One region of the Psychrobacillus sp. FSL H8-0483 genome, then DNA from elsewhere that is predicted to be linked to it. Evidence: riboswitches for the same ligand, from Rfam matches in the RefSeq annotation. Region 1 holds a riboswitch; each other region holds the start of a gene.
The links. Region 1 has a riboswitch for cyclic di-GMP ahead of MHB48_RS03645 (hypothetical protein). Riboswitches for the same ligand answer to the same signal wherever they lie in the genome.

Region 1 (4,651 bases):
GAAGGATTCATCTCCCTCTATTTGATAGTCAATTCTCACGTCATTCAGCTTGGCATACTCTTCTAAATAATTTTTTAGGAGTACCAGAAATGGTTTATCTCCTTTTTTTACTGAGCTTAGTCGGTAAATAGCTGCTCTTAGTTCTTTTATGGTCGAATTCGCTATCTTTGATAGAAATTGATACTCTCTATTTAACTCTTCTTTCGAAATATTCCGACTTTTATTCTGTAAGCTGTGCAATGAGTAGACGATTCCAAATAGTTTCTGAGAAACACTGTCATGTATTTCATTGGCTATACGATTTTGCTCTTCAATAATGATTAGCTGATCCATCATTTTATCCATATGAATTCTCTCGAGCATGATTTCACTGAGCTCTGCGATAAACTCAAATGTCCGGTTTAATAAGAAAGTATCTCTTACTTCACTGAAACTGCTGACATTAATTCCTACAACACCAACATTTTTAGAAGTTCTAATTACTTTCATCCAAAAGTATTCATCGTGAATCTTGTCCATAAATGATTCTTTCTTTTGGCTAATATTGTGCCAGTCTTTCTTAAGTTCCTCTTCCATGTTTAGAATACTCGTTGTATTTGCTAAATAGCTTTTCTGTTTATGGAGATCTATTAACCAAAAGAATGCAGATTCTTTTTGCGTACAATTAATTAAAGAAGATGTGATATCTGTTGTTAACTTTTCAGGGTTTTTATCGGCTGAAAAGTTATCCATTAAGTGATACAAAGACATGATATGCTCTAACGTATTCTCATACATTTCATTTGATTCCGACAGTTTTTTATTTACGAGCATTAGTTCAGTAGCTTTTGCATCTAGCTCCTTCGTTAGACCCAAAAACAAACTTGCAAGCAATGTAATTAATAAACAGACTAAATAAATATAAGAATTTTCTTCTAAAATCGTTACCATATTGTCTATGCGGAATAGAGAAGAAGCAATGAAAGTCGCACTACTTAGATAGAAGGTCAATACTCCCCAACAGAACAAAGGCGTTAGAAAACTTGCAGCTGCCAATACAGGATTCAGCGCATACCATATAAACGGACTTTCAATACCACCTGTAGGGATGAGTAATAAAGTCAAACCAATTGTTTCGGTTAAGACAATCGTTTTTAATACCTTACTATTCCCTACATATTTTCTTTGTAAGTCCGTTAAGATCCAAGCTGCTACACCAAGTGATACAACCAACCCGACTTTAAAAACAAATGGCGATTGGGGCGGTCCTAACAAAAAAAAGCAAGAAGTTAAGATAAGTGAAATATATCGATAAACAAGCACCAGATGCGGTTTGCTGGAAGGATTCTTTTCTATGAAAGAATAAACTTGACTAGTCCAGTGCATAAGCTGGATCACTTTCTGCACCTTTGTTCGCACTTCGACTTCTATTTCGAATGGATTCTACTTGATATAGGACATTTGGTGTAATTGTCGCCTTGTAATCATAGACTGTCTCAATTTGAGAGGTGTTACCATTGATTTGGTTAGTAGTTGTTACAGGTCGCGACAGAGAATAGACAGATATTGCAACAAATACTATTAGCAGTGGTAATAGGATGAAAGTAAGTTTCGTATTGTTTTCCCTATAGAAATTAGCAAAGATTCCTCCCAATTTTGCTCTCCCCTTTTATTGTACATCTGCAATTTCTGGTGTAATTGGTTCTTCAGTAATTTTTGGAGTTGAATGTATTTCTATTAAGTCTAGTTCTAGTTGATTCCCAATTTCTTTTGGAACAGTTTGTTCTTTACCTAATACCGGAAGCACTTCTTCAACTTGGTGTGGAGCATTTTCTTCTTCACATAATACTGGAGTCTTATCTCCTTCATCTATTTTGGGAACTTCTACTTCTTCACCTAGTTCTGAATGTTTCTCTTTTTCACACCCTAAATATTTTTCTTCTTCATTTAGTACTAAAAGCATTTTATCTTCTGCGAATTTCGGAAACATGGATGTAATTTCTGCACTGCCTCCATTCCAACTTGCTGTTATTTTAATAACTTTGCCTGTTAACTCCTTAGGACTACCAGTTAAAGCAAATTCTTTTATTTCTCCTGCCATGACATCGGAATCTGATTCTTCCATATTAACAATCTCTTTTACTGATTCCCCCATTAATTCAATTTTTTAATGGTTTTATCAGTATTATTTGTGACCTTAAGTGTCTTATTTTCCCCATAAGTTATTGCAACAAGTGCGCTATTCTCTAAAACCATGGTTATTGTTGCATCACTTTTTATTTCTGCAGTTGTAAACTAGTGCTCTGCAATAGAAGTAAAATCATGGATACAAAAAGTGCGGATTGAACAAACATCAGTTTCAATACGTTTCCTCCTGAATACATAATAAAGGCCTAATTAAATTGAACAAAATGTCCAAGTTTAATCAGGCCGGTTGCACCAATAACTCCATACGTCCCAGGTGCCCAAATACAGGTCGTACTTCACAGTTTCCGAAATATTTATTACTTTACAGAATTCAGTATAGCCAAATTACACCAATTTTAACGTCATTTTGCGCGGTTTTGTAGGTTCTATTTTTGTCGGAAAACGGAAGGGATTGTCTACCTTTGTTTTGTATTTGTAATATTCAAATTTTTAAAAATTTCAGTTCTACTGCACAGATTGTAGGCATGTATTAGTTATTTAATTTTTCCTGGAAAAATTAAATAGACAACAGGGCTCATTTTGATTTCAAGAACTTATTTGAATAACAATACCTTGTTCTATTAATAATAGACTGTAAGATTCAAGTAAATTTCGCTTTTCTACAGTCTAAAACAGCTCTAAGAAGTCCCTTAGAGCTGTTTCAAGTTCATCTATTAATTTATCTTAATCAGGGAAGAAAGAAGCTGGAGGTTAAGAAAAGGGTATAGGCTTTTGTTGTAGTGCAAGTTTTACCCACCTTTCTTTTCACTTCGGTTTGGCGCGTTTCCAATATTCCCGAATGGATAGCATGTGGATAAAGTAAGCATTCCTTCCGGTGCTGTAGAACCGATGACGGTTGTGTTATTTTCATCCACAATGGCATATGTAAAGTTACCATGCTGCATTTTTACGATGATCGTATCACCATTTTGCAGTTTGTCCAGTCCTGTAAAAACGGTATCCCATGTCTGGATAACAGAATTTGATCATTTTACCGGGATAAACAGTCCCTGTATAGAGAACAACACCTTGCTTTAAAGCATACACACCGGCGTATCTAATGAAAAACAATCCAATCACCAGCAAAATCACAGCTATTTTTTTCAGTAAAATGCTTCACCTCCTACAAACAAGTTATCCTGCTGTAAAGCTAATAAAGGATATTTTTATCCATCTCATATTCACCGTAGTCTACGAAAAACGGAAAAGCTGCCAATGCACGATACGCCATGCATAGGCAGCTTTTCAAAAGTTCCCCTGTAACTGATCAGCCTTTTGACATCTTAGTGTCTATTGAGCTATCTTCATCCGTCTGTAATGTCTGATGATCATCAACACAATTCCACTTGCCACAAGTATAGTTCCAAATAATATCAGAAAAAATATATTTGTCGAAGTGCTAGGCTGGCTGAACCCAGTTGATGTTGGACCGACGCTGGCAACCTGCCCTGTTGTCATGACTTGAACCGTCGTGTTATCTTTTCCTTCCGCCGTAAAAGAGAAAGTAAAAGCAGAATTAAGACCTTGAAAATCATTTCCAAGATGCTCTGGAAAACGAATAGTGATATCTAAGTTTTCTTCGGTGCCGCTTGAAAGTTTTCTTCCTGGAAATGATTTAAATCCAGCCAATTTCCCTTGATACAATTCTTTGTCACCTTCTTTAACTTCCAGCAACAGCTCATTGAAAAGCTTTTTTTCTCCACTGTTTTGCAATTGCATTTGGTAGACAAAATCTTTGCTTCCGGAATTCTGAACTGTAATGGTCCGAGGCGCCCAATCACCGGGCTTCATGTTAGTAATATCAAATAAATTTTCTTTTGGTGAAATACTGATGACTATATCATTCTCAGTCGTGTCATTATCAACATCTGCAAATACACTCGTCAAGGGATAGAAGCAGATTACGCTAATCAATAGAAGAAACGTGAATAGCCGAAAGAATTTGGTCATAGTAATACCTCCTTACATATTCTATCAATCATTCAGGTAGTACTTTTCCCGCTATCTTCGCCTACTATGTCTACTTGTTTTTTCGGGCGCAATTCAATTACAGATAGTACTTTCCAAATTGTAAATGCGGAGTAGATAAGCAACAGGAATCCAGGTATCAACAGTAGTAATGCGCCATTTTTAGACTGAGAAAAATTAATGAAGTATCCAACGTAAGGCACTGTGAAACCCGTGTATTTTGCTACCACATTGTCAGAAAGAACCGGATTCATGTCCTCCGCATTGTTGTTATCGCCTTTTGTACGGTAAAGTACGGAGTCACCAGTTCTGACTACCTCTGTGATTCTGTGTGTAATCAAAATGTCTTCTTCTGTCTGAAATGTAATGACATCGCCTTTTTCGAAGCCAGTTTTAACTACAGCAGACTTGAGAGCGACGATTGAGCCTGTTTGAATTCCTGGCTCCATCGATCCCGATAGAACGGTTTTTAACTGGTAACCGAAAAACTCTGGTTCTCCGCCGGAGGCTTTCGATA
Region 2 (4,651 bases), 1.4 Mb from region 1:
GGCGTACAATGTGTGGTTATGAAAGGTGGTCATTTAGCTGGTGACAAGGCGGTTGATGCGGTGTTTATAAAAGGGGAGGTTCCTTATTTCGTAAAAACGAATCGATTTGAAACAAAACACACGCACGGAACAGGCTGTACATTTTCAGCCGCATTAACAGCAGAAATGGCAAAAGGAAAATCCTTGCAAGAAGCCGTTTTGGAAGCGAAAAAATTTGTCCAGTTAGCGATCAGCAACCCACTAAATATTGGGCATGGCTTTGGTCCAACGAATCATTTTGCCTATCGTCAGTTTGAAGGGAAGTGTGATGTGTATGTCGCTGAATTTCGATAAATATTTTATTATGGGTACGATTAATTGTCAACGTGATCCATTAGTTGTCCTAGAAGCCGCATTACAAGCCGGTATTACGATATTTCAATTAAGAGAAAAGGGTGAAAATGCACTTACTGGGGATGCCTATGTACAATTTGCACGTAAATGCCAAAAATTATGTCACGATTACAGAGTGCCATTTTTAATAAATGACGATGTAGAGCTTGCTTTAAAGCTTGATGCTGATGGGATTCATGTTGGTCAGGATGATTTAAATATTGAACTGTTTCGTAAGCGTGCAGAAAATAAAATCATCGGTGTTTCGGTGCATACAATGGAAGAACTGGAGAAGGCGGTTTTAAATGGTGCAGATTATGTTGGGATTGGACCCATTTTTGAAACATCATCAAAAAAAGATGCAAAACCACCAGCAGGGGTTGCATTTTTAAAGAAAGCGAGAACCGACTATCCGAACGTCCCCATTGTAGCAATTGGTGGTATTTCACCATCAAACAGTAGTATCGTACGTCAAGCCGGGGCTGATGGTGTTGCAGTTGTTTCTGCCATTAGTCTAAGTGAAGATATTTGGAAGACTGTTAGCGAAATTTAATGTGAATTTTCTCTGTTAATGCAAATACAATTTGTTAGAAACATGTAACTTCATTATTTTTCTAGTAGGATGTACAAATATTGGGAATTTTATGTAATTGTAAATCCATCAAGAAATCGAGTAGATTTGGAAAAGTTTAACCTTTTTTCTTTTGCATTTTCTATTATCAGCAAATATTGCAATAAAGGCACCGGGCAAAACAGTCATCCATAAAATGAGATCCATTTTTATCATCTCCAATCGTTAATCTTATTAATATACGCCAGATGATATATGAAGATAAATATAAAAAGCTAGGATCAACTATAGCAAGAACCTAGCCAATTACTTAAACCCATCAACATCTTATGTGTTGCCACATACACTCAACACATGTGGAATGCTGTGCGTTGCTAAAATTGAGTAAATAAAGAGCAGAAGTTCGAGAATCAAAAAGATTCTCGAACTTTCGTTTTTTTTTTTTTTCATTTCAATACGAAAAATGTTATTAAGAGTGAGGCGATAAATTCGCCAAAGTTTATGAAAAGGATTGACTCTAAATTACAGGGGATATGGGCATTAAATGTCCAACAGGTGATGAAATGGTACATAACTACTCAGGTGAGATAATACAATTTGATATAAAATATAAAAAGCGGACAACCATAGGCATTACTATGGATCACTATGGAAATATTGAAGTTCTTGCTCCGAAAGGGACACCAGACGAAAGAGTTATTCAATTATTAGAGGACAAATGGGAGAAGGTCTACGAACATGGTGAGAGCTTTCTTTATTTAGGAGACACCTATCCAATAAGGATTTATCATGATATAAATATTACGCAAGACCATGTGGTGTTAGAAGGAGATTTCCATACTTTTTTGCTTGGAAAATAGGTGGTAGTGGAAGAATAAAATCAAATAGAAATCGTGCCATTGGTAAGTGAGATTCTTTTTTTAAAAATATGCCTCTAATTCTTTTTAAAGCTGAGAAGAGTGGAATGGAAAGTGAAATGAAAGAAAATAAATAGAGAATATTGACCTAATGTTAGTTCGACTTTATAATTATATTTATGTAATATATTAGAAGAAACTTTATAACCTCATAAAATAAATATATGAAAGATCAAGGCAAATTCATCGAAAGGTGAATACGCAAAGCTATAGGGACTAAAGTTGAAAGACTATGTTAGCCAGTTACCGATTTCTGTTTATTGAAAAGTAGACTAAATGGTATTAGATTAGTCTATTTTTTTTATTTATTGAATGTACAGAGAAGTATGAAAGTTGTCCAAAAAGAACAGATTTTTTATGGTAATGTGGGGTAATGATAATGGGAATACTATATTTTTCTTTAGGTCTAATTGCGGGAATAGTAATTCTCCAAATTTACATAAAGTATGAAAAAGTTAAATGGAAGACGAAATTTGAGAATGAAAAGAGAATTTTTCAATTAGTAGAAAGTTCAAAGGATCTTATCTATTATTATGAAGTCAAGCCAAAATATAAATTTAGATATACTAGCCCTTCGATTGAACAAATGTTAGGAGAGGGATTAGTAGAGAAAGGGTATCAAAATCCGTATCTCATTTTTGAACTCATCCATCCAGATGATTATGACGTGTTGTTTAGAAAAATTAATGGGGATGGGGATTATAGTAAGCCATTTATACAACGTTGGAGTGATGATAAAGGTCAGTATAAATGGTTCGAGGAATATGCAACTCCTATATATAAAAATGGAGAAATGGTAGCAATAGAAGGGATTTTAAGGGATATTACTGAAAAGGTAAAGCTACAACAGGAGTTAAAATATCAGATTAGCCATGATGCTTTGACAGGCATATACAACCGAAACTATTTTGAGGAAAATATGGAGAAATACAACAAACATTTAGATACATCTATAGCCATTATTTTATGCGATTTGGATGAATTGAAGTATATGAACGATAATTATGGTCACAAAAAAGGTGATGTTTATATACAAGAATATGCAAAACTATTAAAACAATATTTCTCAGATAATACGATTGTTGCAAGGATTGGTGGAGATGAATTTGCAATCATCGTTTTAAATCCGAGTAAAGAACAGGTTGAATATCACTGTGAAAAGCTCACTAATAAGATTAGTGAGTATAATATAAACAGCAAAGACATTAAAATCAAAGTATCGATGGGGTACGCTTTTTCGGGACATTCTATAGGAAACATGGAGAATCTATTAGCTAAAGCCGATAAAAATATGTACCGAGATAAAAATAAGAAAAAGAGTCAAAATTTAATTAGCTCATAAAAAGGTAATATTAGATAGAGGGGTTTGGTTTTCTAATTTATAGAAGATGAACAGATTTAGAAAATTAATCTATTAGATTTATAATGTACTGCCTTAAGTCGAAACTGTAGTGTTGTGGTATGTCAACACTATGTGCAATACTTTATTCTAACTCGCAACGTAGGAATGCGGGTTGATGAGGTTTTTTTTAGCAATACATTATTAGGGTTGTACAAGTATAATTAGACAGTTAAATGAAAAAGCAGATGGTTTAGAAGTACGATAATGTACTTCTAAATAATCTGCTTTTGCTTTTACATTTCCCATATAAATCAGCTACTATTGTGGGAGGAAATTGATCAAAAGTATAAAATGAAATCGTGATTTTTTGATTACCCTTCCTTAGCGAAAAATATCGTTCAATAACAATGTCATTAAAAAGAGTGAAAATGCCAACGATATTTTCTTTCAACATGAAAATATCGTTAAAGAGGACATTGTGTGAAGATAAATTAATGAAGCTAGGTTATACTTTAAAAATGATTTAATACCTTTAGCTCGCAGACATTTATGGAATGTCCACAGATATTCCTAACCTTATTAGATACCGGTGGACTTAATCTATTAATTATTAAACATGGCATAAGTGTTAAAGAAATAGAAACATTTTAGTTATTAATTTTGGGAAGAGCGTTTGATTATGTACCCATAATGAGAGGATTTGAATTTAAATATGACAGAAAATTTTTGGGAGCATTTACCGAAACCGTTTTTTGTACTTGCACCAATGGAAGATGTGACGGATGTTGTTTTTCGTCATGTAGTAAGTAAAGCAGGTAGACCGGATGTATTTTTCACAGAGTTTACAAACTCAGATAGCTATTGTCATCCAGAGGGCATGAAAAGTGTGCGTGGCCGTTTGATTTTTACAGAAGATGAACAGCCAATGGTGGCACATATTTGGGGGGATAATCCCGAATATTTCCGTCAAATGAGTATTGGCATGGCAGAGCTAGGATTTAAAGGTATCGATATTAACATGGGCTGCCCAGTACCGAATGTGGCAACAAGAGGGAAAGGTAGTGGCCTTATTCTGCGTCCAGACGTTGTGGCAGAACTTATTCAAGCAGCAAAAGCGGGAGGACTGCCTGTAAGTGTGAAAACAAGACTTGGCTATAACGATGTAAATGAGATGGAGGAGTGGCTAACGCATATTTTTAAACAGGATATTGCGAACCTTTCTATTCATTTACGTACAAGAAAGGAAATGAGCCAAGTAGATGCGCATTGGGAGCTAATTCCGGAAATCAAAAAGTTACGTGACCGTATTGCACCAAATACGCTAATAACAATCAATGGGGACATTCCTGACCGTCAAACTGGGCTGCAGCTTGCTGAACAATATGGTATTGATGGCGTTATGATCGGGCGAGGTATTTTTAAAAATCCGTTTGCTTTTGAAAAAGAGCC
Region 3 (4,651 bases), 1.3 Mb from region 1:
TTTAGGAGAAATCCTATTATATTTACTCTATACAACTTACCCTTCCAAAAATAAAAAAGCTCTCCCTTGGACGGAAGAGCTTACGATAAAAAAAGAAACCGTTCATTTGCTGAAAAGACTCCTACAAGTGAAGGAATCTTATTCAACTATTAGCGAAATTTCAGCTGATGTTCAAGCTGCACTTCAAGCAGACGAAAGGCTACATTAGGATTAACTGCTACTTCTCCCCTTGCGTTTGTAGTAGTTACTTCCACTCAGTGGTGATCGCTTATAACTTTTTCTGCTGCTACTGCTACTACGTTTGTAATAACTTCCTCGTCGGTCACTACTGCTACTTCGACGATAATGACCATGTCTTCGCTCGCTGCTACCTTGGGAAAGTTGCTTGATTTGTTTCAATATTTTTTTAAACATTTTACCTCTCCCCATCTTTTTTATTGTGCTCATTCTAACATAGTTTGACGATAAAACTTACTATTCCGTACTTTTTTCATCTTATCGTCCTAATTCTATATGAAAAAGAGAGGAGAATAATTCCCCCTCTCTTTTCTATCGCTTATTACGCTTCTCCTGCTTCATTAAAAGCTCCAGAAACCTTCTCAAATTCCTCGTCACTCTCTATAAAAGATAATTCTCCATCGTTTTCCACTCGGAAAAAGAATACATCAATATCTTCTTCTGACTCTCCTTGTATATCCTCTACAAAACCGACAGCAGCATATTCATCTCCATCGACAGTTAACAATCCTAGCACTTCCATTTCTTGCTCCTGGTCGTTTTCATCTAGCACTGTAATGATTGCACCAACTTCAATTTTCTCCAAATTCTCTTCCATTCCAATCTCCTCCTAAAATAATATCTTCAAACTTCCCTTTTAAACCTACATACGAATTATCTTACATTACAGGTTTTTTAGCAAAAATAAAAGAATCAAACCTTCATATTATATCAAAGTTTGACTCTTTTTATGCTGATGGATTGCATCATACAGTCCGTTATTCACTTATAATCGTGTTTGTTAGAGGAATTTATTCCTCCTTGTCCTTTTTCCCATTATTAGATTTCTCTTTGTCTTTATTTCCTTGTTGTTTGTTCTCGGCTTCTTGCTGTTTTACTTCAGCCTTTTTGGCTGATTCTTCCGCTTTAACCGCTGCTTCTTTTTGTTTTGCTTCCGCTTCTTGTTTCTTTTCTTCAGTCTTTTTAGTCGATTCTTCTGCTTCAGCTGCTGCTTCTTTTTGTTTCTCTTCCGCTCTTTGTTTCTTTTCTTCTGCTTTAGCTTCTGCTTCTTTTTGTTTTGCTTCCGCTTTTTGTTTCTTTTCTTCCGCTTTAGCTACTGCTTCTTTTTGTTTTGCTTCTGCTCTTTGTTTCTTTTCTTCCGCTTTAGCTACTTCTTTTTGTTTTACTTCCGCGTCTTCTTTCTTATCTTCCACTTTTACTGCTGGATGTACTTTTGGTGTAACAGGTGTCTTAATTTCTTTGACTTTAGGTAGTACTACTGTTGAAGCAGTTTCACCTTTTTTAGTCGAGTCTTCGTTTACCACATTTCCCTGTTCTTGAACTACTTCAGTCGCTGTTTCTGTTGGTTTTTCTTCTTCAGAAACTGTAGCATCAGACTCTCCTTCTTTGATCGGTTCTACAGGTTGGGTAGTTTCATTTTCTATTGTTTCTTCATTTGACTTTTTATCCATTTTCGCTAACTTCTTCTCAATCTTTTTAACCAATCTTTCCTGAGCTTTTAAAACATTTTTCGCAAGTGCTTCCTTTGCTTTAGGATTTTCTACTTTTTCGAAAGCAGCTTGTAAAGCAAGAAGATTTGATGAGAATTTTATTTCAAGTTCAGTATATATAGAATCTTCTTCCTGCTCGTCTTCTATGGCAACGTCTTCCTCCGTTGTACCATCTTCTTCGGTTGGAACTGCTTCTTCCGTACCTTCTTCATTCGTAGTACTATCTTCATCCGAAACTACTTCAGTAGAGTCTGTTTCTTCGTACTTAGATAACGCTTCATTTTGTTGATCAATCGCTAATTGAAGTGTTTCGATTGCTTTCTCTTCATCGCCTTGCTCAAATAATGCCGTTGCTTCAAGAATTCGTTCTTCAGCTAATGCTCCTAGTAACTCTGCTTCTTTCATTTCATCGAATGTGAAAGCCAACTGCACACTTTCCTGTAGTGTTTTAAGAAAATAGAAAAAATCTCCTGGTAATAATACAGGTTCTTCTACTTCTTCTGTTTCTTCCGTTACTATTGATTCTTCTTCAGTAACCTCGGATTCTACTACTGCACCTTCCACAACTAAAGTTGAAGCATCATTCGTATCCGCAAATGAAGGATTGACTCCTACAACAAGCACCAAGAATGCCACAACCAATGGTGTCAATACACCGTTTCGAAACTCTTTAAAAATGGACATAAAAAAAACTCCTCTCTCCTATTTAAAATAGAAATACAAGGAAGAATGGTGAATTAAACCTTTTTTAGTTATCATTCATATTCTTCGGCAGTCCAGCCACCATAACCATTCGGCGTTAGGTCTGAGACTTTGCGTCTTCATCTTTCAATGAATTTGCCTTTTTCGAATAGGACAAATGCCTGTCCTATCAAGATAATTATATATTACTAGATAATAGATATCTATCTTTTTTTACCATAATTTTCTGATTTAGAAATCATAAAAAATTGCACCTCTAATGTTAGTTTGTCTCTAACAATGAGGCGCAATATTAAATGTTTCTATTTAAGAGGAAAATTCATGACTAAATTACTGTTCATATAAGCTTGTTACTGAAACACTTTGTTTATTAGTTGGTTCATCAAGGGAATGGATAGTCGCTAATCCCTTATCTTTATCCACGTGCTCAATATAAATATTTTCTCCATTATAGGTTACATTAATCATATCTGTTGAAAAAACAATTTCTTCTGCTCGTTGTGCATTCATTGAAGCTACCTCCTTTTTCATTTTCAATACTTATTCTTTCCCCAAAATTCCTTGGATATACTCAACCCCAGCAATAGTGCTAAATTATAACAAATACACTATTCACTAAGCCTTTTCTTTATATCTCTCGAAACTAGTTTCAATGCTTTTTTTGATCCTCTATCCATGTCATGTTGAAATTTTCGTTCTTTATAACTTATAAATAAAGAATTCAAGTCGTATCCTTCTGGATATAAATCGGTTGCTTTTCCTTCTAGTTTCAACCTTTTTGCATTCACTTTTACCATTTCTTCTTTATAGAATACTAAAACATTATGGAGGTTATCTTTTTTCTCATATACAATTCCAAAATCATTTTGTTCTAAGAGTTTTACTCTGTCTCCCACTTCGAATTCATAAGTTGCTTCTTCTTTATGAGTATTCTGTATTAGCCTTTTTATCTTACTTTCTTTTACACGGTCTAAGTCATAATTCTTGTTGTCTATATAATGTTGTGCTTTTTGCAGTACCTTATCACGTAAATTCATTTTTTTAGAAATCCAAAGTGCATTACTGTCTCCTGACTTACCGATTAATAATTTATACATTGGTTCTAATACTTCACTGTTGAATTGCATAGCAGCATTCATAAAATCACTATGAATTTCGGAGTAACGTTTAATCTCCCCGTAATGAGTTGTCGCAACTGTTATACATCCCATTTGATAAAATTCTTCGAGGATGGCAATAGCTAGAGCAGCGCCTTCGTTGGGTTCAGTACCACTTCCGATTTCATCGAAAAGAAGAAGTGTGTTATTCGATGATGCACTCATAATTTCTGAGATATTTTTCATATGAGAGGAAAAAGTACTGAGTGAATTTTCAATGCTTTGATTGTCTCCAATATCAACAAATAGGTTATCAAAAACTGCTATTTCCGTACCTTGATCGGCTGCAATATGAAAACCTGACATGACGGCTAGTGTTAGTATTCCAATTGTTTTCAGTACCACCGTTTTACCACCAGCATTAGGTCCCGTAATAATTAAACTACGATAGTCTTTTCCGATCTCAAAGTCTAATGGCACAATATTTCCTGACAAAAGAGGATGCTTACAATTTTTCAATTGGATATAGCCATGATTATTTAGCTTTGGCTCAATACCATCTATCCTTTTACTAAACTTTGCTTTTGCAAAGATCATGTCATACTGCCCAATTATTTCAATATTGATGTTGATTTGTCTCGTTTCCTCGAGAATACTACCTGAAAGAGTGGCTAGAATTTGATACTCCTCCATCGATTCTTCTGCTTTCAAAGTTGCTAATTCCGCATTGAACTTTGAAATTGCAGCTGGTTCAATAAATACAGTGGACCCTTTAGAAGAGACTTCAATAATCGTTCCAGCAACTTGATTTTTATAAGAGGCTTTTATAGGAACCGTAAAACGGTCATCTTTTTTACTAATAAAGAATTCTTGAATATATTCCTTATTGGCACTACTCTTCAAAAATTTATTTAATCGTTCTTCTATTTTTTCTTCTGTCTTCGCAATATGATTTCGAATTCGCTTTAGCTCTTTACTAGCTTCCGAATCCACTCTATTACCTCTAATGGAGTGATTAATTTCTTCTTCAATACTTTGAAATTCCATCATCGAATAAGCATAGGAATGTAAGACAGGAGCAAAAAATTCTTTCCCCATCATAAATTTCTTTATTACTCTACAGCC

Region 2: another riboswitch for cyclic di-GMP. It lies ahead of MHB48_RS17060 (sensor domain-containing diguanylate cyclase); the one in region 1 lies ahead of MHB48_RS03645 (hypothetical protein).
Region 3: another riboswitch for cyclic di-GMP. It lies ahead of MHB48_RS17475 (DUF5667 domain-containing protein); the one in region 1 lies ahead of MHB48_RS03645 (hypothetical protein).

Annotation. Positions count from the first base shown of each region.
Region 1 is NZ_CP152052.1:782,210-786,860, reverse strand. It holds gene MHB48_RS03655 (ATP-binding protein) at 1-1,365, opposite strand, end outside; gene MHB48_RS03650 (hypothetical protein) at 1,352-1,633, opposite strand; gene MHB48_RS03645 (hypothetical protein) at 1,649-2,104, opposite strand; cyclic di-GMP riboswitch class II at 2,399-2,482, opposite strand; gene MHB48_RS03640 (hypothetical protein) at 2,916-3,080, opposite strand; gene MHB48_RS03635 (hypothetical protein) at 3,457-4,116, opposite strand; gene MHB48_RS03630 (signal peptidase I) at 4,149-4,651, opposite strand, start outside.
Region 2 is NZ_CP152052.1:3,491,951-3,496,601, reverse strand. It holds gene thiD (bifunctional hydroxymethylpyrimidine kinase/phosphomethylpyrimidine kinase) at 1-333, shown strand, start outside; gene thiE (thiamine phosphate synthase) at 308-925, shown strand; partial or broken gene MHB48_RS17065 (M48 family peptidase) at 1,507-1,776, shown strand; cyclic di-GMP riboswitch class I at 2,027-2,111, shown strand; gene MHB48_RS17060 (sensor domain-containing diguanylate cyclase) at 2,240-3,202, shown strand; gene MHB48_RS17055 (tRNA-dihydrouridine synthase) at 3,915-4,651, shown strand, end outside.
Region 3 is NZ_CP152052.1:3,599,059-3,603,709, forward strand. It holds gene MHB48_RS17465 (protein kinase) at 1-208, shown strand, start outside; gene MHB48_RS17470 (DUF1292 domain-containing protein) at 560-823, opposite strand; gene MHB48_RS17475 (DUF5667 domain-containing protein) at 1,029-2,411, opposite strand; cyclic di-GMP riboswitch class I at 2,495-2,579, opposite strand; gene MHB48_RS17480 (small acid-soluble spore protein H) at 2,760-2,939, opposite strand; gene MHB48_RS17485 (endonuclease MutS2) at 3,038-4,651, opposite strand, start outside.